3 regions of the Eremococcus coleocola ACS-139-V-Col8 genome follow, and region 2 is predicted to be linked to each of the others. Evidence: predicted binding sites of a transcription regulator. Region 2 holds the regulator's gene; each other region holds the start of a gene.
The links. The regulator CtsR, encoded in region 2, represses protease genes until heat stress. The targets are predictions, from matches to a motif close to TTGGTCAAAAAAGGTCAAANA.
Positions count from the first base shown of each region.

Region 1: a site for CtsR is predicted at 3,652-3,672, ahead of clpP (ATP-dependent Clp endopeptidase proteolytic subunit ClpP). Genes of this name have one in related genera too.
Region 3: a site for CtsR is predicted at 5,459-5,479, ahead of clpB (ATP-dependent chaperone ClpB). Genes of this name have one in related genera too.

Region 1 covers NZ_AENN01000015.1:247,564-257,466, forward strand. Annotated here, with positions in the region: gene HMPREF9257_RS04885 (phosphoglycerate kinase) at 1-488, opposite strand, end outside; gene gap (type I glyceraldehyde-3-phosphate dehydrogenase) at 576-1,577, opposite strand; gene HMPREF9257_RS04895 (sugar-binding transcriptional regulator) at 1,616-2,650, opposite strand; gene clpP (ATP-dependent Clp endopeptidase proteolytic subunit ClpP) at 3,005-3,607, opposite strand; gene rpmF (50S ribosomal protein L32) at 3,818-3,988, opposite strand; gene HMPREF9257_RS04910 (YceD family protein) at 4,014-4,559, opposite strand; gene HMPREF9257_RS04915 (nucleotidyltransferase family protein) at 4,691-5,851, opposite strand; gene HMPREF9257_RS04920 (class I SAM-dependent methyltransferase) at 5,861-6,598, opposite strand; gene rsfS (ribosome silencing factor) at 6,601-6,957, opposite strand; gene yqeK (bis(5'-nucleosyl)-tetraphosphatase (symmetrical) YqeK) at 6,966-7,568, opposite strand; gene HMPREF9257_RS04935 (nicotinate-nucleotide adenylyltransferase) at 7,578-8,189, opposite strand; gene HMPREF9257_RS04940 (YhbY family RNA-binding protein) at 8,276-8,587, opposite strand; gene yqeH (ribosome biogenesis GTPase YqeH) at 8,601-9,728, opposite strand; gene HMPREF9257_RS04950 (YqeG family HAD IIIA-type phosphatase) at 9,721-9,903, opposite strand, start outside.
Region 2 covers NZ_AENN01000017.1:196,790-206,692, reverse strand. Annotated here, with positions in the region: gene HMPREF9257_RS07750 (PaaI family thioesterase) at 1-34, opposite strand, end outside; gene nrdD (anaerobic ribonucleoside-triphosphate reductase) at 260-2,500, shown strand; gene nrdG (anaerobic ribonucleoside-triphosphate reductase activating protein) at 2,515-3,087, shown strand; gene HMPREF9257_RS07730 (hypothetical protein) at 3,968-5,014, opposite strand; gene HMPREF9257_RS07725 (CtsR family transcriptional regulator) at 5,317-5,781, shown strand; gene HMPREF9257_RS07720 (ATP-dependent Clp protease ATP-binding subunit) at 5,794-8,253, shown strand; gene HMPREF9257_RS07715 (hypothetical protein) at 8,424-8,771, shown strand; gene tadA (tRNA adenosine(34) deaminase TadA) at 8,868-9,395, shown strand; RNA gene ffs (signal recognition particle sRNA small type) at 9,540-9,634, shown strand; gene dnaX (DNA polymerase III subunit gamma/tau) at 9,887-9,903, shown strand, end outside.
Region 3 covers NZ_AENN01000016.1:83,334-93,236, reverse strand. Annotated here, with positions in the region: gene HMPREF9257_RS06585 (fructose-bisphosphatase class III) at 1-1,368, opposite strand, end outside; gene HMPREF9257_RS06580 (hypothetical protein) at 1,499-1,936, shown strand; gene HMPREF9257_RS06575 (YitT family protein) at 1,949-2,887, shown strand; gene HMPREF9257_RS06570 (Cof-type HAD-IIB family hydrolase) at 3,188-4,000, opposite strand; gene HMPREF9257_RS06565 (alpha/beta fold hydrolase) at 4,103-4,978, shown strand; gene HMPREF9257_RS06560 (hypothetical protein) at 4,980-5,381, shown strand; gene clpB (ATP-dependent chaperone ClpB) at 5,507-8,116, shown strand; gene HMPREF9257_RS06550 (AI-2E family transporter) at 8,280-9,413, shown strand; gene HMPREF9257_RS06545 (NfeD family protein) at 9,445-9,903, shown strand, end outside.

The DNA of each region.
Region 1 (9,903 bases), on a different contig from region 2:
CCAACATTAGAGGCATGAGCCCGGTGGGCAGTACCGAAAGCATCATTCACGAATACATCACCTAAGGAAGCCCAATATTTACCTAATTCAGGATCGTTTTTAGACTCTTTTTTACCATCAAGATCTTCATAGCGAGTGTTTTGCACCATTAAAATTTCTTGTGGTTTTAAGTTCTTAACTGCCATCTCTAATTCTTTACCACGAGTTTCAGTTGAGAATAGGATCTCTTTATTTAAGATTTCGCCTAAACATTTAGCTACAGGTGCTAAATCGTTTTTAGCCTTATCAGCTTCTTCTTTAATCTTACCTAAGTGAGCGAAAAGAACGATTTTAGCATCCTGACTCATTAAATAGTTTAAAGTTTCCAAAGATTGAATAATCCGATTTTCATCGGTAATTTTACCATCCTGCATTGGCACATTATAATCAACCCGGACTAGGACTGTTTTACCTTTTACATCAATATCTTTTAAAGTCTTCTTAACCATGCATTTCCTCCTTTTTATAAAAAAAGCGGGGAAGCGTCAAGCCTCCCCGCCTATCTGGATCGACGCGCTTATAAAACGGTTATCGAATTATAGATTTGCGAAGTATACTAAAGTACGAACTAATTGAGAAGTGTATGACATTTCGTTGTCATACCAAGAAACAGTCTTAACTAATTGTTTGTCGCCAACAGTCATAACTTTAGTTTGAGTAGCATCAAATAAGGAACCGTAGTGCATACCTACGATATCAGAAGAAACGATTGGATCTTCATTATATCCGTAAGATTCGTTAGCAGCTTCTTTCATGGCTGCGTTAACTTCTTCAACAGTTACTTGTTTTTCTAAAACAGATACTAATTCTGTTAATGAACCAGTAGGAACTGGAACACGTTGAGCAGCACCATCTAATTTACCGTTTAATTCTGGAATTACTAAGCCGATAGCTTTAGCAGCACCAGTGGTATTAGGTACGATATTTTCTGCAGCAGCACGGGCACGACGTAAGTCACCTTTTTTGTGTGGTGCATCTAAAGTATTTTGGTCACCAGTATAACCATGGATCGTTGTCATTAAACCTTCAACGATACCAAATTTCTTGTTAAGGGTATCAGCCATTGGAGCTAAACAGTTAGTCGTACATGAAGCACCGGAAATAACTGTTTCGTCACCTGTTAAGGTTTCATGGTTTGTATTGAAGACAATAGTAGGAATATCATTTCCGCCAGGAGCAGAGATTACAACACGTTTAGCACCAGCTTCTAAATGTAGTTCAGCTTTTTCTTTTGAGGTGAAGAAACCAGTACATTCTAATACGATATCAACTCCTAGATCACCCCATGGTAATTCATTTGGATTAGGGTTAGAGAAGACTTTGATTTCGTCACCATTGACAACTAAACCATCTTCTTTTAACTCAACTTCGCCTTGGAAACGACCTTGAGTAGTATCATATTTGAACAAATGAACTAATTGAGCAGCATCTGTTAAGTCGTTGATAGCAACAACATCAATACCTTCAACATCTTGGATACGACGTAAGGCCAAACGACCGATACGACCAAAACCATTAATCGCTACTTTTACTGACATAAATAAATTCCTCCTTAAGGATTTTTGTTTAATGGCGTTTAACCATTTAAAACCTGTTTAGCAAGTGCTTCATCACAGAATAAAATACCTGGATGTGGCACAGTTTTATAAAAGGCTGCTATAGCTTGGGCTTTCGCCCGCCCCCCAACAATCGTAATTATATTGGGAATATTAGCAAGATCCTCTATTTGAAGTCCAATTCGCGGATAGCGAATGACTTCGCGCCCCTCTTTGTCAAAGAAAACACCAAAGGCTTCACCTACGGCCGCTTCTTGACTAATTTTACGTCGCTGATCTGGAGTAATGTTACGACGCTGTCCCATCACATCTGCTGTTCCAACACTTAATAGAAGACAATCCGCTTTTTTACTTATTTCGATAGCTTCCTTAACTGAGGGTTCTTCCATTAATAAACGACTTGTTTCTGCAGTTAAGGATTCAGGAATAAAAAATGGAATATAGTCGGCTTGTGATTGTCGCGCCATTAGGCCACCCACTGTAGAGGATTGAATGGAGAAATCCCCCCCAAAACCACCTCTAGTTGGCACAAAGGTTATCTTTCGCCCTTTCCGATAGTGCGGTAGAAAATACCGTCCTACATGGGCTAAGGTATATCCACCAGTCACCGCAATCACATTATCTCCCTCATGTAATAGCTGGGCTAATAAGTCTTGCACAGCATGACTCATTGCTTCATAGACACTTTCTTGACGAAGACTGTCACCCGGAAGCACAATACAATCTTTTAAATTAAAATGTTGTTTTAATGCTGTTTCGTAATAAGACAAGGATAAACTGGTATCAGTCTCTAAGACTTTTTCAATTTGAGCTAGGGTTTTCTGCCCAAAATCAGTTAATTGAACTCCATTTCGTTCAACATCAACAATATTTTGACCTCGTAGTACATTAATGAGCGACCGCATGGTCCGCTCAGATAAATTTAAGGCTTGGGCCAAACTTTGCCGCCCAACTCGGTTATCCATGACCGATAAATATCGCATCAATTCTAAACGAGCCGGTAACAACTGATCAAGTTCAGGAACAAGTGATTGAATGATTGAATAGACATCCATCAAAATTCCCCCTTGGTCAATTTCTGTCCAAATAATTATCAAGTGAAATTTGACAAGTGATTGGGAGGACTAGGCCCTATATCACATTTTTTATACTACCATTTATACTAGCAAAAAGCAATTAAAAAGCTTTACCCTTCATAACTTTATTTTAATTGGACATATGTTGTCCATTAATTTAAATTTAATTTATTCATAGCAAATTACATCTGGTTTTGAACTTAAAATTTATTAAAGTTAATACTATATATTACTTGTCTATAATGGCCAATTATTCTCAGGCTTCTCCCCCCAATAAGTGAAAAAATTTGTACAAAAAAGACTAGGTAAATTTACCTAGTCCGCAAATAATTCTTATTTCTTTTCTTTTAACTTCTTAGCATTTTCCATAATTCCGTCAATCAAACCATAATCTAAGGCTTGTTGAGCAGTCATAAAGTTATCACGATCAGTATCCTTCTGAATGACTTCAAGATCTTGTCCTGTCGCATCCGATAAAATTTTATTTAAACGGTCACGGGTTAAGAGAATATGCTTGGCGGCAATTTCAATTTCAGTCGCTTGACCTTGTGCACCACCTAATGGTTGATGGATCATAACCTCAGCATTTGGTAAGGCCCAACGTTTACCCTTAGTCCCTGCCGCTAATAAGACTGAGCCCATTGATGCTGCCATCCCGATAACGATTGTTTGGACATCAGCATTGATAAATTGCATGGTATCATACATGGCCATACCCGCTGTAACAGAACCGCCGGGTGAGTTAATATAAAGATAAATATCTTTATCTGGATCTTGAGCATCTAAGAATAATAATTGAGCAATCACCGAATTAGCCATGGCATCATTTACTTCACCACTTAACATAATAATCCGGTCTTTCAATAAACGAGAATAAATATCATAAGCACGTTCGCCACGAGACGTATTTTCAATCACTGTTGGTACTAAATTCATAATAGTAACCTCCTATACTTTATTACAAAACTGAGTATAACTTATAGGTCAAAAAAGGTCAAGATATCTGCTTCCAGCTTTTTCTAACCTAGACCCGATATAAACATAGATAATTAATTGCTTAATAACGGCGTCTACTGCCCATATAGACATCATTTAAAGTAATAAAAAACCTAGACTACCATAATAGTCCAGGTTTTAATATTTCAATTATTTTTCAATGACTTGACGGCCATTGTAGTTACCGTTAGCATCAACACGATGGCTCATACGGTATTCACCAGTTGTTGGATCAAATGATACATTTGGTACTGATAAACCTTTTCCACCACGTCTTGAGCGTTTTTTAGCTTTTGATGTTTTACGTTTTGGTACTGCCATGGGGGTCCACCTCCTAATTCTGATATCAATTATCTTGGTCGTTTAACAAGTCTTTAAGCTTGGCCAGTCTTGGATCGACTTGGTCTTGGGCTTGCGCTTGCTTTTGCATAGTGTATTGCTCTTCAGTTAAAACATCCCAATCATTACCTTGGGGTAATGTATCGTCCGTTTCATCTTGGCCAATGACACGTAAGGGTATATTCAATAGGATTAAATCAATAACAGCCGCATCAAGATCAATTTCATCGTTCTCAATGACAATCGTTGTCGCATCATAATCATCTACTTTACCCTCATGTCCAGGATAGACATAACGTTCATTAATGGGGACCTGTAACTGAACAGAGACAGGTCTTAAAGTTCTCGAGGATGGTAGTGACAGATTTGCTACAATATTACCGTTTAAGATAATCTCATGATTCAAATCTGTTAAGTAACCTACCGCATTCACTGAATCAACATCTAGAATATCAGAATGTCGTTTCAATAATGAGGTCTTAATATCCAAATGACAATCAAATGGCATGATATCTTCTGGATACTCTCTGATTTCTTTAATGGTCCATTTCATCGTTTCACCTCTAAGACAACAAATAATATTATATGAGATTTTATTCAACAAGTCAATAATATTTTACTTGAAGAAAACTATTACATATTACTAATACTACCATGTTATACACCTAAAGCAAAGTACTTCCCTCATTTTTTTATTCCTAGTGGAAAGCGTCCTTTGATCTGGTCTGAAACCTTATCATTCATTGAAAAAACTTTATCCACTCTGAGATTCAAGCCATAATTTATATAGTCTTGTTTTAAATTAGCAAAAACCTTTATTTTACTCTGATCTAATTGCCGTAAGTAAGTCTGCCCTAGTCCAGACACGGCTAAACACCGTAGGCAAGGTGCTTGCCAGAACTTGGCCCGGTAAGCTTCAAATTCCTGCCAAGATATATTTAATAAGATTGCTAAACATATCCGCTGCAGTGAAGCTCTGGTCCAGCGTTTTGAGGTGAGCAGGCTGATAAAGTCGTCAAAGCTTTGACTAGCTTCAATCTTAGCCAATAGGCTATATTCTAAACCTTCTCTTACCCCAAAGATTTGACTAAGACTTTCTGGACTGTGGGTCAAAAGGCGATATTTTAACAGGTGGAAATAGTCTTCCCAGGTAACCAAGGCTTGATCCTGAACCAATTCTTGACTTTTCTTAGGCAAGGGTATGCACTGAGGATTGCCCCCGCCTGCTAAAAAGGAACGAATTTGACTCCCTGACATCAGGCGTTGCTTATCTTGTTTTACCAAGCGCTTTAAAACCTGGATTACCATAGGCCGACTTAAGCTTTGATTGGCTTGAATATATTGAAGCGCCAAGAGATGGTTAGGTAGGCTTGGATCAAAAGCGCTTTGGGATCCCAAAGTATGAATTGCCTCTTGATAGGCAGCTGCATAAGATAACCCTTGCTTCAATTGCTTTTGGACTGCCTGATCCAGATCAAGCTGATTCTGGTGACGCCAAGTAAGATGATTTTCAAGATCGCTTAGGGATGCCTTTTCTGTACCAAAGCCAAAGCTAGCACAGGCTAATAAATCTAATAAATTAACTCCCACCTGAGCAAACTGGTCGGCTGCTTGGAGGTTCATTAAGACGGGGGCTTCAATAACCAGGTCTGCCCCTGCAGCTAAAGCCATTTGGGCACGCGACCATTTATCATAGGCCGCAAACTCTCCTCTTTGGACACTGTTGCCACTCATTAAAACCAGCAAAATCGCTTGATTATCAAGGGATTCTTTAAATTGCTTCATCTGATAATCGTGTCCTAAATGAAAGGGATTATATTCAGCAATAATTCCAAAAGCATCCATAGCTACCTCCTATTTATGCACGACAAAGACCCAGCGACTAGTATCAGACTGCGGTTGACTATCTTGAAAGTCTGGCCAAACAGAGATTTTATCTATATTAAAACCAACGGCTAAAAGGGCTGCCAAATAATCATCCAGTGGATAGGTCCGCTCCTGTAAGCTAGTTTGACTTCTCTGATAGGAATTGCCTTGGCCTTCATAGACGGTTAAATCATGAGTCACCTGAACTTGGTCAAAGTCGACTTGACTTTGCCAAATAAGATGACCTTCATCAAAGCTTTCAACATTAATGAAATCATCAAAGAAATCGAGTAAAAAATCTTGGGTCCAGACATCAAAGAGGAAGGTACCACCTGGCTCTAGCACCCGATATACTTCGGCAAAACAAGCTTGAACTTGATCAAGGTTAGGCAGAAAACATAAAGAGTCCAAATAACAGGTAATACAATCAAAAGTCTGATCAGCAAAAGTTAGGTCCGTCATATCCTCGACCTTAAATTCAAGAGGTGACTCACCTTGCCCTAGTTTTTTCTCAGCCATCTTAACCATAGCAGGATCAAGATCGATTCCAATTAATGCTTGACAGGATTTGGCCCATAAAAATGAAAAATAGCCTGTACCACAGGCTAAATCGAGGGCCCGCTTAGGGGGAGTGGGAACTTGTTGCTTAGTAAAATCTATCCACTCCTGGTAAGCTGCTAAATTATTTACTTGGTCGTAAATATGCGCAATCTGGGCAAATGACATGGCTATGCCAACCATTCATGGATATCTAAAACTGGAGCATCTTTCCAGATATTTTCTAAATTATAATGGCCACGTTCTTCATAATAGAAGACATGAACAATCACATCGAATAAGTCAATCAGAATCCAACGTCCTGAGCGCTTCCCTTCGACATCCTTAATTTCGATTTTATGGTCTTCTGCTGCTTCTGTAATAGCCTGCACAATTGCATCTAACTGTCTTTCATTTTTGGCTGACATAATCACAAAATAATCAGCAATCGGCGTTAACTCCTTAACATCCAGAACTTCAATATCTGTAGCCAACCGATCATCAGCAGCTTTTACAATAACTTGAACTTTATCTAATACTTCTTTCATAATACCTCCTAAGAATTTAATTTCTGGCACCATGCGTTATAGGCATCCAGACTTTCATAATAAATTGCTTTACGTTCTTGAGCTAAATGGGCAATTGTCTCTGCCATTTGATACAAACAGGCTTGATCCAAATCTTTCTTGGCTAATTTACGGGCAGTTGCAACCCCCTTAAAATCGCGGCCTGCTTCAATATAATCTGCTGTATATAATACTTTAGCTAGCGAATCCATTTCTGGACTCGCGATAGTATGAACTGCCACCGCTTTTAAAATCGATGGATTGGTAATACCAAAGCGATCACGACCAATTTGAGCAGCCGCTGGACCATGCCAAATAGCGGGGGAACCTTCTTTCAAGCGTTCATTCCCAGTATAAATCAAGGCTAAGCCCATCATCGTTTCGGGGTCCATATCTTTAGCAAAATCATGGAGTAAAGCTGCGAGTGATGCTTCAGCTAGATCAACTTGGTTTGCCTCAGCTAATTCCAAAGCCGCCTCTTCTACTCCTAAAACATGCTTATATCTTTTTTCTGAGACTTGATCTTTCAATTGAGTCAGAAGCTGGTCTCGACTAATATTAGTTAATCTTTCTGAATACTCGGGAAATTTCATTTTAAGCTCCTATTCCATCGTATACAACTTATGTTCATAAATATATTCAGCAACCAGGTCTGGTACTTGATACTTAATTGACTGTTCCAAATAAACCCGGAGCCGAATTTCTGTGGATGATAAATCAACCATAGGTGAATCCACCCACAAAATAGGATATTGATTATTATAAGGCGCTTGACCCGGACGTCTTACCCCTACAAATTGAACCAAGGAAACTAAGCGGTCAATCTGGCGCCAAGTTGATAAATCATTGGCTGAATCTGCGCCAATTATAAAATAAAAATCACATTCCGGATACTCTTCAACAAAATAAGCCATAGTATCAACTGTAAAATTTTTGCCTCCCCGGTTTATTTCATACGGTTGAATTTTAAAGCGAGGATTATCCTTTATCGCTAATTGCAGCATTTTTAACCGGTGTTGGGAAGCAATAGTGGTCTTCCCTGGTGCATGAGGCGGTTTAGCTGTAGGCATAAACCATACTTCATCCAAGTCTAATTGGTTTCCTACTTGTTCCGCCATAAGTAGGTGGCCTATATGAGGCGGATTGAAGGTTCCCCCTAATATTCCAATCCGTTGCCGTTTTTCTTTACCTGTACCAGCTTGCAACTGGGTCATCGTAATGGCACCTAAAAAATCATCCAGTGATTCAGCCAACTTATCCTGCGTCACTGCTTGTGTTTTCATGGGTTTCCCACCACTTTCTATAATGCCTTTACCTTTTGTGAGAGAATTTGATATTTCACTTGTGACGACTGCCGGAATAAGATAGCTGTTGAACCAATTGTTTGGACGACAACAGCATCTAACTCACTTGCAATTGCATGGGCAGCCTCTTCTAAACTTTCATCACTATTTTGTAATAGATTAAATTTAACTAATTCTCGCCGTTCGAGGGCAGAATCGATTTGTCCCATAAAGGTTGGCGTTAAACCATTTTTCCCCATTTGAAATAGAGATTTCTGGGTATGGGACATTTTGCGTAAATATTTGATCTGATTCTTATTAAGTGTCATGGTTCTTCCTTTCTTAAATCATGGCTGGACGCACTGCATAGGTCACACCCTGTGGTAATTGCAAGGATAGTGAAACTGCTTGGTTGACGGTAACCCAACCTAGGCCCGCTATTGCTAAATCTTGATTAGCTTGTAGTTGAATATGATATGTTTTAAATGCAGGTAACTGGTCCTTAGCCTGAGGCGGACTCAATAATTGTCCTTGATGGTCTGCCAATAGTTGGTCCGCCTTCTCTGTTTTAGTTCGATGTAAGAGCAAATTATTGGAGACATAGAAAGTGAAGCTTGTTTTGTCTCCTCGCTCAAAATCCAGTCGTCCTAATCCTGCGAAAAAGATGGTTTGACCGCTGTCTAATTGGAAAGACCGAGGTTTTATCATTTTATCTGGCAAGACAACTTTTATTCCCTCACGGTCTAAATAATGGGTGATTTGTTGACTACGAATAATCCCTGGTGTATCAATTAAAGCGTGATCTTCGGTTAAAGGTAATTCGATGAATTCAAGGGTCGTCCCCGGCATGGCTGAAGTGGTAATCAAATTATCTGCCTCACCCAGATCTTTTAACACATGATTGATCACGGATGATTTACCCACATTGGTTACTCCTACAGTATAAATATTATGGTTTTGAATCTTGTCTTGAATGACTTCGATTAATTGATCTAAGCTAGCCCCTTTTTTAGCTGATAAAAGAATTACATCTTGAGGGTAGAGGTCAAGGGCATGGAAGCGTTGGGTTAACCATGATTGAATCCGACCTAGTTTAACTGATTTAGGCAATAGATCAATTTTATTTGCCACTAAAATAAAGGGCTTATTGCCAGTGAAGCGATTCAGCCCGGTCAATAAGGATCCTTCCAAATCAAAAATATCGACCAAATGAAAGACAAAAGCTTCCTCATCTTGACCAATCTTATCAAGTTGTTCCAAGAAGAAATATTCAGACACATCAAAATTCTGAATTTCATTATAATGACGTAAACGGAAGCAACGTTGGCAATAGAATTCACCCTTGGTTAATCCCTTTTCATACGCGGATTGGGGTGTATAACCAGGTAATTCAGGATGATCTGTTTGAATATAGGCACCACAACCAATACACTGATATGCTTCTTCTTTATTTTGAATGTCTTTAGTCAAGTGTTTTCCCCCAGTCTTGATTACGATCGATTCCCACCATTTTCATGGCGATGCGTTCCAATTGGCGATTCAAAAGCGTATAAATATTATCATGGTTAACCAAAGGCTTTACAAGAATGCTTTTCAATTGGTTACGATTGGCCCCCACGATGTCTGTCATAATCTGATCCCCTAC
Region 2 (9,903 bases):
CAAAGGATTCTTGGACGCGTGAAACAATATCCATATTACATATCTCCTTTCGAATATATAGAATTTTAGTTCACAAGTTGAAACTATTGTTATTGTAACTTGTAAGCGTTTTATGGTCAATAAAAAAGTGTTAACCCTGTATAAGGTAAGTTTATAGTTGTAAAACAAAACGCAATCTTGTATTGACATTATTCTCCAGATGAACCACAATATATATGTTATATAAAAATAAAAACACAAGATATAGGGGTTTGCTAAGATGGAATTATTAGATAGAAAAGAAACTTACATGGGCTTAGCTTCAATGCAAGTGATTAAACGGGATAAGCGGCAGGTTGCCTTTGATGCGTCTAAAATTCAAGTGGCCATTGAAAAAGCTGTCACTGAAGTGGAAGGTCAAGTATCAAGCCAACGTTTGGTCGAGATTGAAGCTTTGGTGGCCGAAATTTTGACGACGATTCAAGAACGATTTACACGCGATATTAATATTTATGAAATACAAAGTATTGTTGAACAACACTTACTACAATCAAATATGCCTGAGGTGGCTCATGCCTATATTGACTACCGGGTTAAGCAAGATTTTGCCCGGGCTGATGCCACGAATATTAATCACCGTATCCAGTCTTTATTAGATCAAGATAAGACCGTGGTTAATGAAAATGCCAATAAGGATAGTCGGGTTTTTAATACCAAGCGCGACTTAACCGCTGGGATTACAGCCAAGGCGATTGGCTTACAAATGTTACCGCCCCATGTGGCTAATGCCCACCAAAAGGGTCAAATTCACTACCATGACTTGGATTATCATCCTTACATGCCCATGTCAAATTGTAGTTTAATCGATTTTAAGAATATGTTCGAAAACGGCTTTACGATTGGGAATGCGGAGGTTGAACCACCTAAGTCTATTCAAACGGCAACCGCCCAAATGGCCCAAATCATTGCCAATGTGGCTTCCAGTCAGTATGGTGGAACCTCAGCTAATCGGATTGATGAAGTCTTGGCTCCTTATGCTCAACTGAATTTAGAAAAAAACCGTCAATTAGCGCAAGAATGGATTGACAATCCAGAAAAACAAGAGGAATTTGCGGTAGCTAAGACCAAAAAAGATATTTATGATGCTATGCAGTCTTTAGAGTATGAAATTAATACTTTGTATACTTCACAAGGTCAAACGCCATTTACGACTCTTGGCTTTGGTTTAGGAACCTCTTGGATCGAACGTGAAATCCAAAAGGCGATTTTACAAGTCCGGATTAAAGGGATTGGTAAGGAAGCACGGACGGCTATTTTCCCTAAACTGGTCTTTACTTTGAAAGATGGGGTTAATTTATGCCCTAAAGACCCTAACTATGATGTGAAGCAATTAGCCTTGGAATGTGCCACCAAGCGGATGTATCCAGATGTCTTGATGTATGGCAAGATTATTGATATTACCGGGTCATTTAAAGTGCCGATGGGATGTCGTTCTTTCTTACAAGGTTGGAAGGATGAAGAATGTCATGAAGTCAATGATGGCCGAATGAACTTAGGGGTAGTTACCATAAACTTACCGCGGATTGCCCTAGAAACTGCTCATGACCAAGCCGCTTTCTGGGACTTATTGGCAGAACGTTTGGATATTGTGGCGGATGCTATGGTTTACCGGGTCCAACGGGTTAAAGAAGCGACCCCTGAAATGGCTCCCATTCTTTATCAATATGGGGCCTTTGGCAAACGGCTCCGTCCTGATCAAGCCGTGGATGAACTCTTCAAGAATAAACGGGCTACTGTTTCTTTAGGTTATATTGGTCTTTATGAAGTGGCAACGGTCTTCTACGGCCCTGATTGGGAGCATAATCCCAAAGCCAAGGCCTTTACTTTAGAAATCATGAAACGGTTGAAGGCTAAAGCCGATGCTTTAGGGGACCAATATGGCTATCATTTCTCCGTTTATTCAACCCCATCCGAATCTTTAACCGACCGCTTCTGTCGTTTGGATACTGAATTATTTGGGAAGGTCAAAGATATTACCGATAAGGAGTACTATACCAATTCTTTCCACTATGATATTCGGAAGAACCCAACCCCCTTTGAAAAGATTGATTTTGAAAAAGATTATCCCCAATATTGTGGCGGTGGCTTTATCCATTACTGTGAATACCCTAATATGCGGCAAAATCCTAAAGCTTTGGAAGCCGTTTGGGATTATGCCTATGATAAGATTGGCTATTTGGGAACAAATACACCAATTGATCATTGTTATGAATGTGGCTTTGACGGGGACTTTACCCCAACAGAATTTGGCTTTAAGTGTCCACAATGTGGTAACCACAATTCTGAAACTTGTGATGTGGTTAAACGGACCTGTGGTTATCTAGGTAACCCACAAAAACGCCCAATGGTGCATGGTCGCCATAAAGAAATTTCAACCCGGGTAAAACATATGTCTTCTAGTCAAGTGACACAATTAAGAAATCAAAAAGCCAAAGAGGCTGATGATCATCGGACCCTATAGGAAGGAGCTGGCCTATGAATAATCCTAAACCAAAAGAATGGTTGGCCAGTGAACTCAGTATGGGCAAGATTGCTGATTATAAACCCTATAATTTCGTGGATGGCGAAGGCGTCCGGTGTTCTATTTATGTGTCGGGTTGTCCCTTTGCTTGTAAGGGGTGTTATAACCGGGTGGCCCAGAACTTTAATTATGGTAGGCCCTATACCTTGGAGTTGCAGGAACGAATCTTGGATGATTTAGGGGCTCCTTATTGTCAGGGTTTAACCTTACTGGGTGGTGAACCCATGTTGAATACCAATGTCTTGATTCCTTTATGCCGGGCGGTGCGTGACCGCTTTGGTGCTAGTAAAGATATTTGGTCTTGGACAGGTTATACCTGGCAAGAGTTGATGGTCGATTCTGAGGATAAGTTAGAGTTATTATCCTTGATTGATGTCTTGGTGGATGGTCGTTTTGAGATTGATAAGAAGGATTTAAGCTTACAGTTTCGGGGGTCATCTAATCAAAAGATTATTAATGTTCCTGAGAGCTTGCGGCAAGGGGAAGTTGTCTTGTGGCGGCAGGCGAATGGGGAGGCGTATTATTAGATAAATTGAAAAGCCAACCGAGTTGGCCAGCGGGGTGGGCTGGGACTTGGTTGGCTTATATTAATCAGTCTTCTTTATCTTTTTTTGGGAGAGGAATTATTTGTAATCTAGGATAAGGACTTCGTCGATTGAGAATGTATGGTGCAAAGACTGCAATATAGGTTTCTTCATCGAAATCAAGAATTTCACTTATACGGGTAACAATGTGATGATTAGGTAGATGCTTCTGATGTAAAATATTATAGAGTGTCTTATAATTGATATCTGTGTCGCGAGAAAATTGACTTAGAGAACCATATTCTTGTAGTATTTTTGTTCTGAGTAAAGCAAAATCGATAGAGTGACATGTATCATTATTCAAAGCAAAGACCTACTTTCATTTAAGGATATGATCGCTAGGATCGAATATATTATAATATGCTATTTTTTCCGTATCAATAATAATTATTATAATAATTTTGGATAGGCATTATAAGTACGACTAATATATATAGTTATATCAATTAATTGTTATAATTTTAAAAAATCTTATGAGTTAGATATGATATAGGATTTAATCTTTTTAGTATATTTATTAGGTTGATAAATTAATACTTTAAAAAAATATCCTTTCAAGAAGCTTATGGTGACCCCAAAAGGTTGGAGCAGAGAGATAAGTAAATTTTGATGCACGTGTAGCTCACTGCGTTTCATATAATGTTAGTAAAGCAAAATAAAAAGACTCTATTGAGAGACTTTCCCAACAGGGTTTTAACAAGGAACCACGGCTAACCTGCATTTGCCTTGGAACTGAGTCTGTAACTCGCTAAAGCTAAAAGACCTCCTCAATTTTGAGGAGGTCTTTTTAATGAACCACGGCTCACCTACGTTTGCCTTGGCATTACTTACTTGCAACATCCACAATTGCTTGGATGTAGTTGCCGGTATCGGCTAGGGTTGCGCCTGAGACGATATCAGATACGTTACCGTCTTCACCTAGGCCTTTAACTTCTTCAGCTAAAGCTTTAGCTTCTTCAACAGTTTTACCTTTAACAGCGTCAGCGATTGCTTTGTGGTTGTCAGCATAAGCTACAGTAGATTGAGCTTTTTCAGTCATCAATTTAGAGTATTGTTCGCTGTTATCAATTTTAGAAATTAAAGTTTGGCCTTCTGGATAAGCTTTACCAAATTCACCGTCAGAGTTTGGTACGCCAGTCCAGCCATCACCTTCAACGAATTGGAATTCGTCGATGAATGAACCTACAATTGTGTCACCAGCCATTGCAACAGTTACTTGAGCGAATGATTTGTCGCCATGAGCAGCTGCTAAACCTTGTTTAAGGGTGATATCTGATCCTTCAGCGCCTTCATATGAACGGCCTTCTTTAACGGTATCCATAATTAATTGGATGTAACCGCCTGTATCAGCTAAAGTAGAACCAGATACAACGTCAGAGACGTTGCCGTCTTCGCCTAAACCAGCTAATTCATCAACAGTTGCTTGTAATTCATCGATGCTTTTACCTTTAACAAAGTCATAGATCGCTTGTTTGTTATCAGATAATTTTTGAGTGGCTTGAGCTTTTTCGGCCATTAATTCTGAATATTTATCAGAGTTAGCATCTTTAGAAATTAAAGTTTGGCCTTCTGGAAAAGCTTTACCAAATTCGCCATCTGCATTAGGAACAGCAGTCCAGCCGTCACCTTCAACAAATTGATATTCGTCAATGTCAACGGCAACAATTTTATCACCTTGAACTGCTACAACAGCAGAAGCAAATGATTTGTCACCATGAGGGGCACCATATTTTTGGTATAAGGTAACTGGTCCTTCTTGAGCAGCAACAATACTAGTTCCAAATAGACCAGGTTGTACGACTACCATGCTAGCAGAAGCCATTGATAAGGCTGCCACACATGATAATGACACTTTTAAAAATTTATGCATAAAAAAAAACGCCTCCTAAAAATTTTGATAATTGAAGCATAGCACATTATAAGAAAATTTTCACTATAATTATGTCAGGATTTCCGAGAAAATAAACCGTTTTCGAAATAATTTCAAAACAATAAAACCAAGTATAACAATAAAGAGAATGCTTACATGAACCTTTAAGTATAGCTTAGAGAGAGTGAAAATTTATTAATAATTTCACGAATAATGGTCGAAAAATTAAGCACAAGACTTGTAATTAAGTTAGGGTTTGATATAATGGTCAAAGATAGTCAATGTTAGTAAGGAGGGTGCTTATGAGTCGGAATATGTCCGATATTATTGAGTTGTATTTAAAAGAATTTTTGAAGAATCAAAAAGAGCTTGAGATTAAGCGCAGTGATATTGCGGAACATTTTGATTGTGTTCCTTCGCAGATTAATTACGTCATTAATACGCGCTTTACCCAAGAGCATGGCTATGTGGTTGAAAGTAAACGGGGAGGTGGCGGTTATATCCGTATCCTCAAAATTCAATTAAGCGATGATGTGGCCCAATTAAATCGTATGATTGAATTAGTCGGAGATCGGATTAGTCACCGTAAGGCTGAGAATATGATTGAAACGCTAATCAAGCAAGAAATCCTGACCTCTAGAGAAGGACGCTTGGTTTTGACCCTCCTAGACAAGGCTACATTACAACCCGTTACGCAACAGGAACAAGAAGTCAGAGCCTATTTTTTGAAACACGTTTTAGAAGAATTAAAATATACCTATCAATAAGAGGTGAAGAATATGTTTGAAGAATTATTTACAGAATCTGCCAGACAAGCCATGATTTTTGCCGCTGAGCAGGCTTATCTATTACGCCACCAAGCGGTTGGAACAGAGCATATCCTCTTGGGGCTAGCCCGAGAAGAGGATGGCATTGCTGGTAAAGTTTTACGGGAACAAGGGGCAACTTATGATGCCTTAGTCCGTGAACTAGAAATTATCCAAGGACAAACGGCCGTGCCGAGAATGCAAGGGGAAATTGTGATTCCTTATTCTCCACGGGCCAAGAAAATTATTATGAATGCCTCCAATGATGCAAAACGTTTAGGGGCTCCTAAAGTTGGGACTGAACACTTACTTTTAGGTATGTTGAAGGAAGAAATTTATGCAACAGTCCTCTTAAAGAACTTAGGCATTGATTTAAATGATTTACGTAAGAAAACCTACAACATGATTGGTTTAGATAAGACAGACCGTCGTTCAGTCAACAGCCATCGCCGTCAACAAGAAAAGGCCGAAGCTCAAAGTAAAACCCCAACCTTAGACGCTGTGTCACGTGATTTAACGGAATTGGCTCGCCAAGATAAGCTAGATCCGGTTGTGGGCCGTGATACTGAAATTAAACGGATGGTTCAAATTATTAGTCGTCGGACTAAGAATAATCCTGTTCTTGTGGGCGAGCCAGGTGTTGGTAAGACTGCCATTGCGGAAGGTTTAGCTGAACGCATGGTGGGTGGCCAAGTGCCTCAAGATATTGCTAAGAAACGTCTCGTTATGCTAGATATTGCTTCGCTCGTGGCTGGTACCAAGTATCGGGGCGAATTTGAAGAACGGATGAAGAAAATTATCGATGAATTAAATGAAGACAGTAATGTCATTCTTTTCATTGATGAACTCCATACCTTAATCGGAGCCGGTGGGGCTGAAGGTGCTATCGATGCATCGAACATCTTAAAACCAGCCTTAGCCCGGGGTGAAATTCAAGTGGTAGGTGCAACTACTCTCAATGAATATCAAAAATACATCGAAAAGGATGCTGCCTTAGAACGTCGTTTCTCTAAGGTTCAAATTGATGAACCAAGTGTGGATGAAAGTCTGCAAATTATTGCTGGTTTAAAAGAACGTTACGAAGACCACCATCATGTTAGTATTTCGGATGATGCCCTCCAAGCTGCGGTTAAATTATCTGTGCGTTACCAATCTGAACGCCGCTTACCTGATAAAGCCATTGATTTAATTGATGAAGCCGCCGCTAAGGTCCGGATTGATAATTCTGTGGCCGAATCTTCATACAAGGCCCTTGAAAAGCAATTGGCTGAGCTTTCTAAACAGAAAGAATCTGCCATCCTAGACCGTGATTTTGAGCGGGCTGCTAGCATTCGTCAAGAAGAACAAAACATTGAAACCCAGTTAGAAGCTGCCGCTGAAAAAGATGCTAGTGATGATAAAGATAATCGTCAAGTAGTTACTGCGGATGATGTCGCAGAAGTTTTAGCTCTTGCGACAGGTATTCCAGTTCAACAAATGAAGATGACAGAATCTAAACGTCTTGTACATCTAGAAGAAGAATTACACGAACGAGTGATTGGGCAAGAAGAAGCCGTATCTTCTGTTTCACGGGCCATCCGTCGGGCCTACTCCGGATTGAAAAATCCAAACCGCCCTATCGGCTCCTTCTTATTCCTAGGTCCAACCGGGGTCGGTAAGACCGAATTAGCCAAAGCCTTAGCTTCCGCTATGTTTGGTTCTCAAGATAATATGATTCGGGTTGATATGTCTGAGTACATGGAGAAACATACCGTGTCTCGGTTAGTGGGAGCCCCTCCAGGATATGTTGGTTATGATGAAGCGGGTCAATTAACTGAACAAGTTCGTCAAAAACCTTATTCTGTTATCTTGTTAGACGAAGTAGAGAAAGCCCATCCCGATGTCTTTAATATTCTCTTGCAAGTGTTTGATGACGGTCATCTTACGGATGGTAAGGGTCGCAAGGTGGACTTTAGAAATACGATTATTATTATGACATCTAATATGGGAGCAACCGCTCTAAGAGATGATAAGTCAGTTGGCTTTGGAGTTTCAGATGTATCACAAGATCATAAAGCAATGCAAAGTCGGATTATGGAAGAAGTGAAACGTGGATTTAGACCAGAATTTATTAACCGGATTGACGAAATTATTGTCTTCCATGCCTTGAACAAGGAAGAAATTCGTCAAATCGTTAAGTTACAAACCAAAGAAGTCATTGCTCGCTTGAGTGATATGGAAATTGGTGCACGTATTACTGATACTGCAGTAGATATTATTGCTGAAGCTGGTTTTGACCCAGAATATGGTGCTCGTCCAATCCGTCGTGCTATCCAAAAACAAATTGAAGATTCATTAAGTGAAATGTTATTAAAAGGTGAAATTGAACTGGGGGATGCCATTACCATTGGTGGCCGCCAAGGCGAAATCAATATTAATAACCGATCAAAATAATTTAGTCATAAGAGTGGGTGAAATGCCCGCTCTTTTTTTATTGACCACTAAGTCGCTTCGCTCAACTACTGAGGCACTTAGTCGCTTTGCCCCGAGTGTCCCAGTAAAATGCTTCTGGTTCGCCTAGGGGTCGGAAGCTATGCTATAATAAAGAAAAGGAGTGAGAAATTATGAGTAAACGTTCATATCAATTAGTTGGTATTTTTCTAGGTGCCACTGTTGTGATTGCAGGGGCTGCCCTATACTTGTATCTTGATGAATCTGCCCGTGAAAAAGTTGAAGGGGCGCTTAACCGTGAAAAAGCAAAATATTTTATTCGTAACAAATTAAATGGATCGCCAGCTTTAGTAAATGCGGTAGATAAATTATCGGATGCCGAAATTACTACCCTAGTGAAGTTGTCCGATTCTGCTACGGATGCTAAAGACGCTGCGGTAGATTCTTTAAGTGATTTTATTGACCGAGCTAAAGCAGCTGGTAATCAAGTATCAGATAAGGTCGCAGATTACTTTAAATAGTATGTTTTAACTAACATGGGTGAGATTTAAAGGGTTAGGCTTGTTGCCGCTCTCTTGGTCTCACTCTTTTTATCTTAAATTGAAAGGGGGTTGCTTATGATTCATGTTGATCAGTTACTAGAAGCCGACCGAATTCACCATGAGACATGGATGCAAGAGGCACTAAAAGAAGCAGATAAGGCTTTGGTACTTGATGAAGTGCCTATTGGCGCGGTGCTGGTTTATCAAGGTCAAATCGTTGGCCGCGGTCATAATGTTAGGGAAAGTCAAGAACGTGCCTTGGGTCATGCTGAGTTAATGGCGATTGAGACAGCTAATCAGCAATTGGGCCATTGGCGACTTGAAGAGGCTAGTTTATATGTAACCTTAGAACCTTGCCCTATGTGTGCTGGGGCCTTGATGAATTGCCGAATTAAAGAAGTGATTTATGGCGCCAGTGATTTAAAGGCAGGCTGTGCAGGTACTTTAATGAATCTGTTAGAAGAAGACCGCTTTAACCACCGAGCCCAAGTTATTCAAGGTGTGTTAGAGCAGGAATGTAGTCATAAATTATCCCAATTTTTTAAAGACTTGCGCCAACGTAAAAAAATGTCCAAGGCCAGACAAACTGAACATAAAGAGTAAACCTGTGCATAAGTCTAGGCAAACCTGTGCATAAGTATTCACTTGTGCACAAAGAATGCTAGTTTAAGGCTTAAATAGAGGCTGACTGACGTGAAAGGGCTCTCGGAAACCATGACTTGCCAACAAAAAAATTTTCTTGTATAATAAGGAACGGCAATGGTGGCGTTACGAATCGAGTCAGGACCGGAAGGTAGCAGCTATAAGTAACAAAGCCATGTGCCTTTATTTGTTTATTAAGTGGGGGTTGGACTAAAAGTCCAGCTCCCTTTCTTATTATTAAGATTTCTAGTGTTGCTTTTTACTAAAATAATTTATAATAAAAATAGTACACGCTATTGTCTAATTGAGAAGTAATGGTAGCTTTTTTATCCACCGAATTGATCAATTTCTTAGCTTGAAAGTAAGATTCTAAGTGCCTAATTTGGTATAATTAAACTATTATTATTTTGGATCAAGTCTATTTATCATAGCTTATATTGGAAGGAGTTATCATGAGTTATCAAGCCTT
Region 3 (9,903 bases), on a different contig from region 2:
CCCTTCACCACACCAGATATACCATACCAGATCGGTGGCATGATCGTCGGTAATTTCAGGGTGGTTATAAGCTTCATGAATGGCTTGATCATAGAAATCCATTAAAGATCGACCTCTATAGGATTTGCCTTGGAATGTCACTGGCATAAAATCGCCATTCGGTAGACAAGGCATGCAACCGTGGAAAAGTAGGTTCCCATTATTCAAAGTATAAAGTTGGCCCAGACTCATTAAGAAGTCAATATGTTTTTTGAACCGTTTAGAGTGTTGGAGTTGATTGGCAAGGTCCAAAATTAATAGTTCTTCACCTAGGGTTAATTCGTACGGTTTTTCTGGATCTACTAATTGGAAACACCCATTTTCAATGGGGTAGGTTTGACCATCAATTGTAATCTGACTATAGTCTTCATTCATAATATGTAATTGTTTGCGGTCATCCATCTTAAAGTCGGGACGGCGATCGATGATTTGACCTTCTAGTTTAAATTGGATGATTGAGATAGCCTGGTGCATTTTGGTAATCGATAGGAATTTATCGGGACGAATCGAATTTTTATCAATGCCTCTTGGATGGAAGGCGGGGTTATCTTCATAGTATTTATCCGCAAATTTAGCAAGACGCGATAAATCAATACCATAACCTTCTTCTAACAAACGAATATGACCATAGCGTAAGGAAATCCGTAAGGCGATAGCTAAAAGAGCGAGGGAACCGGAATAAGCTCCAATCCAGATGATATCATGGTTACCTAATTGTAAGTCCATGCTAGGCACTTCCATCAGGGCATCAATAATGGAATCTGGATGAGACCCCCGGTCGTAGATATCACCTAAGATATGCAGGTGATCTACTACAAATTGCTGAATAACCCGAGCTAGACTGACCGCAAAGTGGGAGGCTAGGTCCAAATCAATGATCGATTGGAAGATAGCGTCATAATAGGCTTGTTTATTTGAATCTTGGTCGTATTGATAAAGGAGTTCTTCCATAATGTAGGCATATTCTTCTGGTAAGGCTTTACGTACCTTGGACCGGGTATATTTACTTGAAACATGGCGGGTGACCTTAACCAGTCGGTTCAGTAAGACCTTCCATTGGTCTGAAGAATACGTTTTATTCTCAATAAATTCTTCGGGATAATAAATAGTAAAACAGAGAATATTTTGTTCTTTCTGGGTTAATTCTCCCGAGAATAATTCAGCTATTTTGATAGAAATGATACCCGAACATGATCGTTTAAGATGGTCAAAGGCTTCAAATTCACCATGAATATCAGAAATAAAGTGTTCTGTTGCTTTAGGTAAGGCTTGAATGGCTTTAAGGTTAATAATTTCTGTTAAATCAGCCGAATTTTTACAACTTGTCATAGATAGGATCCAACTCCTTTTTATTTGTTTAAACAGATTATAACAGAAAAATTTTATTTAGGATATATTTTCTGTGACTTTAAGCCTGATATGTTATACTGACTTATATAAGCTGAAATGGAGTGATAGAATGTCTGTGATTAATGATAATTTTGTTCAACTTTTAAATAGTAAAAAGGTGCCACTTAAAAGCCAAGAAATTGAAAATGGACATATGTTACATCGTATGAATTTCCAAATTCAAAAAAATCGTGCCTCAGCCATTGAAGTAATTATTCAGGGTGGTCAAGATGACTATGCTGATGCCCAAGTAATCTATCGTAATATCTATAATATGAAAGATCGGGCGCAAGAAGGTCAAGCTTTAGAATTAATTAACCAGCTTAATGAAATGCGGACCGGTTATTATAATCTATTTTTAGCTGGCGATGGCGAAATCTTTTTAAGGACCTTGATGCGGGTGGGTCAAGATCCAGAACCTCTTTATCAAACCATGATTATGGGATCTGGCATTGCTCGAAACTTAGTTAAAGAATTTGAGACCAGCCTCGATGGCAAAAAAGCGTAGGTAGTTCTTGTGATGAATCGTTTACTAGTAAAATATCCAGCCTTAAATTATGTTTTTACGGTTCTTTTGATTTTATTTTCATCCCTTTGTTTTGGGGTGTCCTTGAATTTATTCTTAATTCCGGGTCATATTTATTCTGGTGGTTTAATTGGTTTCGCCCAGTTAGTAACCTATGCCTTGGAAAATCTTCTCCCCCAACCTATCATGGTGCAAACTGGTACAATTTACTTCTTAATGAATATTCCAGTTATCATCTTATCCTGGGTGCAATTAGGGCGTAAATTCACCCTCCTAACCCTAGTTGTGGTTGCCGTATCATCTTTAGCGTCAAATATAATCCCGATTACTCAAATTTCATCCGAACCCTTGTTGAATGCCATTGTCGGCGGGGTGATTGCCGGTGTGGGGATTGGACCCTTAATTCGTTATGGGATGTCCTCAGGTGGTCTAGATATTGTTTCAATGGTTATTCACCGTAAGACTGGGATGAATGTGGGCTCTTTGAACTTTATGATGAATATGATTATTATTGGCTTTTCAGCGGCCATTTATTCGCTAGAGTTAGCCCTATTTACTCTAATTTCTATGTTCGTTACTTCTTATATGATTAATATCATCCATACGAATGAAGAACGTTTAACTGTTTTTATCGTTACCAGTGAGGTTAATCCAGTGGTTCAGTCAATTTATGCCAATCTTCATCGGGGAATTACTATTTTGGATGCCTACGGGGGTTATTCTAATTCGACACGAAAGGTTTTAATGGTTGTGATTAACCGGTATGAACTCTTCGACTTAGAAATGGCCGTGGAAGAAGTCGATCCCAAGGCCTTCGTCAATATTATTAAATCAATCCGGGTTAATGGTCATTTCTTAACCCGGCAGCAACAAGAAAGAATGGATAAAATGAAAGCCGGTATGACAGACAGCCGGAAATTTTACGAATCCTAATTTATAACAATTCGGGGAGCGGGCAAAAAGCCCAGCTCCCTTCATTTTTTATTCGTGCTTTTTGATATATTTAGTTTTTGGGGTGGGAATAATCTAGAGTTTCTGGCAAAATCGGTGAACGCATGATCTCAAGTCCATCGCTGGATTCACCGAATACAATCCACCCATTCTAGCGAAAACCATAGAATATTCTTAACCTTCCGCTCAAATTTCCTTCATCTTTGAGACGATTTTTATAAGTCGATAATAAAAAAGCTTGGCCTACAATTAGCCAAGCTTTAATTATTTTTTATTAAATGATTATTTCAGATTAAAATATTCTTCCAAGAATAAGGCTAAGCCATCTTGGTCATTGGTATAATCGGTCACGGCATCTGCCACAGCTAAAACTTCTGGCACAGCATTCTTCATGGCTACCCCTAAACCGGCATATTGGAGCATTTCTAAATCATTATTTTCGTCTCCAAAAGCCAAGATATTTTGGAGAGGAATATGATAAAAATCGGCAATGGCTTGGACGCCGCGGTTCTTATAGATTCCTGCATGAATGACTTCTAGTAAAGGTAAAACTCCACCCCAAGTTCTAACGGAAACACTATCCCCATAATGAGCAATAATTCTGTCTTCAATGACCTTCATATTACTTTCAGCACAAAGAATAGTAAGGGCAGTCGGATTATCTAAAAGGGATTTACGGTTCAGGCTAGCAATAAGATTGGAATCCTTTGGGAAAAAGGGACTGTCTGGAATATTTAGGTTGGAAGAATAAAGTTGTTCTTTTCCTTCAGCCAAGATCATGTCAATTCCTAACTCATCCTGTTTGGTTAGCAAATCAAAGGCAATTTCTTTATCCAATTCATAATGATATCCGCCTAGCCAAGCTGGTCGACTAGGATAATGGCAATAAGCACCGTTAAAATTTACAATGGGATTATCTAAGCCGATTTGGCGGTATATATCACGACTATTCCGGTAAGGTCGACCGGTTACAATACAAACTAAATGACCTAATTGGTCTAATTTGCGTAGGGTTTCAATCGTTTTTTCACTTAATTGGGATTGGTCGTTTAAGGTGGTGCCATCTAAATCGATGGCAATTAGGTGTTGTTGCATGCAGCTACCCCTTTCTACTACACTTTATTATAGCGAATTGTTGGACTTTGTAAAATTTTTTTACTATATTAAAGTAAATCTGTGAATAGGGAGAAGTCGACCATGTCAGTTGAAATTATTGAAAAAAAAGTTGCATCGATACCCCTCTTAGAGTTTGTTGCCCAAGAGGGGATAGACCAAGCGCGACCCTTAGTGGTCTTCTATCATGGTTGGACTTCCTGCCGTGAAGAGTGTGCGGCTGCTGGTTTTGAGTTAGCCAAACAAGGCTACCGGGTGCTAATACCAGATTGTCTTCATCATGGCCTGCGCCGTCAAGAAGACCTTCCCTTTGATAACCAAGAATTTATTGAAACCATTTTGGCGAATGTCAAAGAATTTCCGTTATTAGTCGCAGCCTACCGTGACCAGAACTTAATTAAGGATGACTATGTGGCGGTTGCAGGGATTTCAATGGGAGGGATTACTTCTTGTATGCTCCTTAGCCAAAATTTTGGAATAAAATCGGCTGCAGTCTTAATGGGTTCACCCCAACTCTTAAAATTAGCCCGTCATTTAATCCGGATGAATCAAGATGATAGTCAGTTGAATGCCGAAACCTTATTACACGACGAAAATAGACTCTTGAAAGCCTTGGGTCTTTACCAAGAATTTTTTGCCTTAGACTTGTCATTGCATAAAGACAATCTAAAAGATATGCCACTTTATTTCTGGCACGGCTGCAAGGATCATTTTGTTGAATATAATCTAACCGAGGAATTCATTAAAATGAATGTCAAAAAACCTTTTGCAAATTACTTATATTTTGACCCTCAAGTTGGCAAGGCCCATCAAGTAGACTATAAAGAAGTATATAAAGCAGCAATCTTTTTAGGTCAGGCTTACCTTTATAAAGATGATAAAAAAGAAATTTGGACCCACACGGTTGACTTAATTCGCCAACGTTATCAATTTATAGATTTTCAAAGTGAGGAGGGGTGAGGTGTCTCGCGCTCAATTACTAACCCATACCATTAATTTAAACCATCTGAGCCCGGCGCCAGTCGGGCATTGCCAATTACTTTTACTTATCGAAGTAGCCCAAAGTCATATTGCGACGGATATTCGAACTGGCTTTCCCCAACTGATGTTAGCAGATCGTCGCCGACTCCTAGAGTATGTAGAAGATATCTATTTAACTCGTACGTCACAGATAAAGATAGATTTATCCAGTCTCTTAAGCTTTATAGAAGAAATAAAACAAGAGTTACCTAGCTTTGTTAATCAGCTAGAAGGAATTAAATTACAATCCTTATCCTTTGATTTCTTCTTAGACTTATATGATGACCAGGCCTCTCAATTAACTGATGGAGAAAAGTTTGACCAAAACCATAAAAACATTTGACCTTTTTTGACTAAAGGTATATACTAAGAATTGTTAAAAGTTATAAATAAGCTTTTAGCAATTTTTTTAGAAGAAAAAGTTTGACTTTATTTGACCAATATCAAAGTTACGAGAAAGGTTGTGACATGATGATTGATAAAATGACTACGACCATGCAACAAGCCATTGGCGAAGCCCAACAAATTGCGATGCGTCGTCATCACCAAGAAATTGATTTACCGCATTTATGGTTGGTTTTCTTACAGGCAGACCATTTTGCGAAACACTTATATGATGAATTAAATATTGATACCGAGGCCTTTAAGCGTCTGGTTGAGAATGAAATTGATAAAATTGCGGAAGTTTCCGGATCCAATGTGAATTATGGCCAAGCCATTAGTCCACGGATGAATCAATTAATCGCGGATGCGGGTCAATTAGCTGAGGACAATGGGGATAAGTTTATTGCCACAGAAATGGTCCTCTTAGCTTTAATGAAACAAAAGCATAATCCGCTCACTGAGTTTTTGACCCAACAAGACTTAAAGGAAGCTGACTTAAAGGCTAAGATTGATGAAATTAGAGGAGGCGATCACGTGACTCAACAAAATGCTGAAGAAACTTATGAAGCTTTGTCACAATATGCCGTAAATCTTAATGAAGCGGTAAAAAATAATAAAATGGACCCAATCATTGGGCGCGAGGAAGAAATTCGTGATGTCATCCGGATTTTAACCCGTAAAACCAAAAATAACCCAGTCCTCATCGGGGAACCTGGGGTGGGTAAAACGGCCATTGTTGAAGGTCTAGCCCAACGGATTGTCCGTAAGGATGTCCCTGATAACTTAAAAGATAAAGAAATTTACTCCCTAGATATGGGGGCCTTGATTGCCGGGGCTAAATACCGGGGTGAATTTGAAGAACGTTTGAAAGCAGTTCTTAAAGAAGTCCAAAAATCAGAAGGCCAAATCTTGCTCTTTATTGATGAAATCCATACCATTGTCGGGGCAGGTAAAACGGAAGGATCTATGGATGCGGGCAACTTATTAAAACCAATGCTTGCCCGGGGTGAACTCCACTGTATTGGGGCGACGACCTTGGATGAATATCGGCAAAACTTTGAAAAAGACAAAGCCTTGGAACGTCGTTTCCAAAAAGTTTTGGTTAAAGAACCAGATGTGGAAGCGACCATTACGATTTTGCGGGGCTTAAAAGAACGGTTTGAAATCCACCATGGGGTAAATATCCATGATGGGGCTCTAGTGGCAGCCGCAACTTTGTCTAATCGTTATATTACCGACCGGTTTTTACCTGATAAGGCTATTGACTTGGTTGATGAAGCATGTGCTACTATCCGGATGGAATTAAATTCTGTACCTTTGGAAATGGACCAAGTTAATCGACGCTTGATGACCTTAGAAATTGAAGAAGCAGCCCTCAAAAAAGAAGAGGATGATGCTTCAAAACGGCGTTTGGAAATTCTCCAAGAAGAATTAGCTGACTTAAGAGAACAAGCCAATCAATTGAAGATGCGTTGGGAAACTGAAAAGGAATCCATCAATGCTCTCCGCAATAAACGTCAAGAATTAGACCAAGCTCGCCATGATTTAGAAGAAGCTGAATCAAATTACGATTTAGAAAAAGCAGCTCAACTCCGGCATGGTATGATTCCGCAATTGGAAAAAGAACTTAAAGCCTTAAATGAAGCAGAACAAGAAAATGACCATAAGCTAACCCAAGAATCTGTGACTGATGAAGAAATTGCTAAAGTGGTCGGTCGTTTGACGGGTATTCCGGTTTCTAAATTAGTCGAAGGTGAACGGACTAAGTTATTGAACTTAGATAAGGTGTTAGCTCAACGCGTGATTGGCCAAGACCAAGCCATCGAACGGGTCACTGAAGCTGTCTTACGGTCAAGGGCTGGTATCCAGGATCCTTCTAAACCAATTGGTTCCTTCCTATTCTTAGGTCCAACTGGAGTCGGTAAAACTGAATTGGCTAAAGCCTTAGCCCAACAACTCTTTGACTCTGAAGACCATATGATTCGGATTGATATGTCCGAATACATGGAAAAACATACCGTGTCTCGTTTAGTCGGAGCCCCTCCAGGATACATTGGTCACGAAGAGGGCGGCCAATTAACTGAAGCGGTCCGTCGTAATCCATATACCATTGTTTTGTTAGATGAAATTGAAAAAGCCCATCCAGATGTCTTCAATATTCTCTTGCAAGTCTTGGATGATGGTCGTTTGACCGATTCAATGGGGCGGACAGTTGATTTCAAGAATACCGTCGTGATTATGACGTCTAATGTTGGGTCTCATCTCCTCTTAGAAGGGGTGGATGACCAAGGTCATATCGAAGACCAAACTACCCAACAAGTAAAACAAGTCTTACGACAACAATTTAAGCCAGAATTCTTGAACCGGATTGACGACATTGTTATGTTCTCACCATTAACCCGGGCTAATATGTCTAAGATTGTCTTGAAAATGGTGGCTTTACTCCAAAGCCGTCTTCAAGCACAAGATATTCACTTAGATTTGACTGACCAAGCAGTTGAATGGTTGGCGGATTCTGGTTACGATCCTTTGTATGGTGCACGGCCACTCCAACGCTTTATCACCAAACAGTTGGAAACGCCTTTGGCCAAAGAAATTATTGCTGGTAAAGTGATGCCGAACTCAACCATTCAGGTTGACTATGTGGATGATCACTTGACCTTTGACACCCAAGTATTAAATCCGACCCTTTAATCGGTCTAATTGAATTAGCAGAGCTAAGCCTAGTTTTTTCTCTAAGAAAAACTAGAAGCTGGGCTCTGCTTTTTGTTTAAAGGGAAAATAAATGAAAAATTGATGTTCTTGCTGGAGCTTATGATAACTTTGATGTTATAATATTTTTGAAGGGAGTTGCCTTATGAAAAAAGATGATCGGCTCGACCGACTATTAATTAAATATATTATTTTTATTGCTTTTATTATCTTAATTTTACTTAACCATCAAGTAATTCTTGCTTTTTTCCGTACTGCTTTGAGTGTCCTCAAACCAATTTTTATTGGTGGGGTCCTGGCCTTTATTTTAAATATTATTATGAAGCAAATTGAGAAAATTTATTTTACAGAATCGGATGCAAAATGGGTTAAAAAGACCCGGCGTCCGGTCTCCTTATTCTTGGCGATTATTACCGTGCTGCTTGTTTTGGTTTTTGTCCTAAATCTGGTGATTCCGCAATTAGTGTCGGTCGTCTTAGAAATCGTCAATGCGATTCCTAAGTTGGTCAACCAAGTTCAAAGTTTTATTGTCGACCATGAGGATTTCTTCCCACCCTTGGCACAAGCCGCCGAAAATTTTGACATTCAAAATATTACGGGCCGTTTGGTAGGATTCTTAAATAATCTTTCACAAAATCTCATTGGCGGGACTTTAGCGACGATTACTACGACTTTAAGTGGAATCGTGAATGGAATCTTAGCTCTTATGTTAGCTATTTATATTCTCCTTTCTAAAGAGAAGTTGGCTGAACAATTTAAGCGCTTAGGCCAAGCTTACCTACCAGCAACCTGGTGTCGTCGTCTCCATTATGTCTTAGACGTAGCCAACCGGTCTTTTACAGGTTTTATCGGAGGACAATTAATTGAAGCCCTCATTATTGGGTCGCTAGTATCAATTGGGATGATGATTTTCCGTTTTCCCTATCCAAGTATGATTGGAGCCTTAACGGGTGTGACAGCGGTGATTCCTGTTCTAGGTGCCTATATTTCTGGGATAGTTGGTTTTCTCTTAATCTCAGTTCAGTCTCCTTTACAGGGCTTAGCCTTTCTGGTTTTCATTATAGTGTTACAACAAATCGAGGGTAATATTATTTATCCAAAAGTAGTTGGCGGTAAACTAGGTCTACCTGCCTTATGGATATTAGTGGCTGTCACAGTTGGCGGTGGTTTATTTGGAATTGTGGGAATGCTTTTCGCCGTACCAATTACTTCTACCTTGTATACCTTGATTAAAAATGATGTGGCTTATCGTGAAGCGCAAATGCAACCGATAAAATAAATTGTCTAAAAGTACTTGAGAGGAGAGACCTATGTTATTTTTTTTCTTTCTCGGAATATTACTTGTGGTAACCGCAATTTTTATTCGCCCCTCATGGCTTTTTGGTATTTTATCCCTAGTTAGTTTTGCCGTATTTTTTGAAGTTTGGCAGAATGGCTGGAGTGATTATTTATTTTTTGTCGCTGGGATTTTTGTCCTTGTCTTAGAATTATTCACACCTACAGCCGGCCTCCTCGGCTTTGCAGGCTTAATTTTAGCTGGCTTTGGATTATACCAATCGCTGTTGACCCTTGAATACTTTTTGACCCTAATGGTGCTTGCTTTAATCTTTGCTGGTTTTCTTATCTACGCTTACTTAAGGGGTGGTAAGGAACCAGTCATGGCGGGCAGCTTAGTTTTAAACCTGAGCTTGAACCAAAAATCTGGTTATTCCAGTCACGATGATTTAAGTAATTTGATAGGAGCTCGTGGTCGGGTTCTTAATGATCTT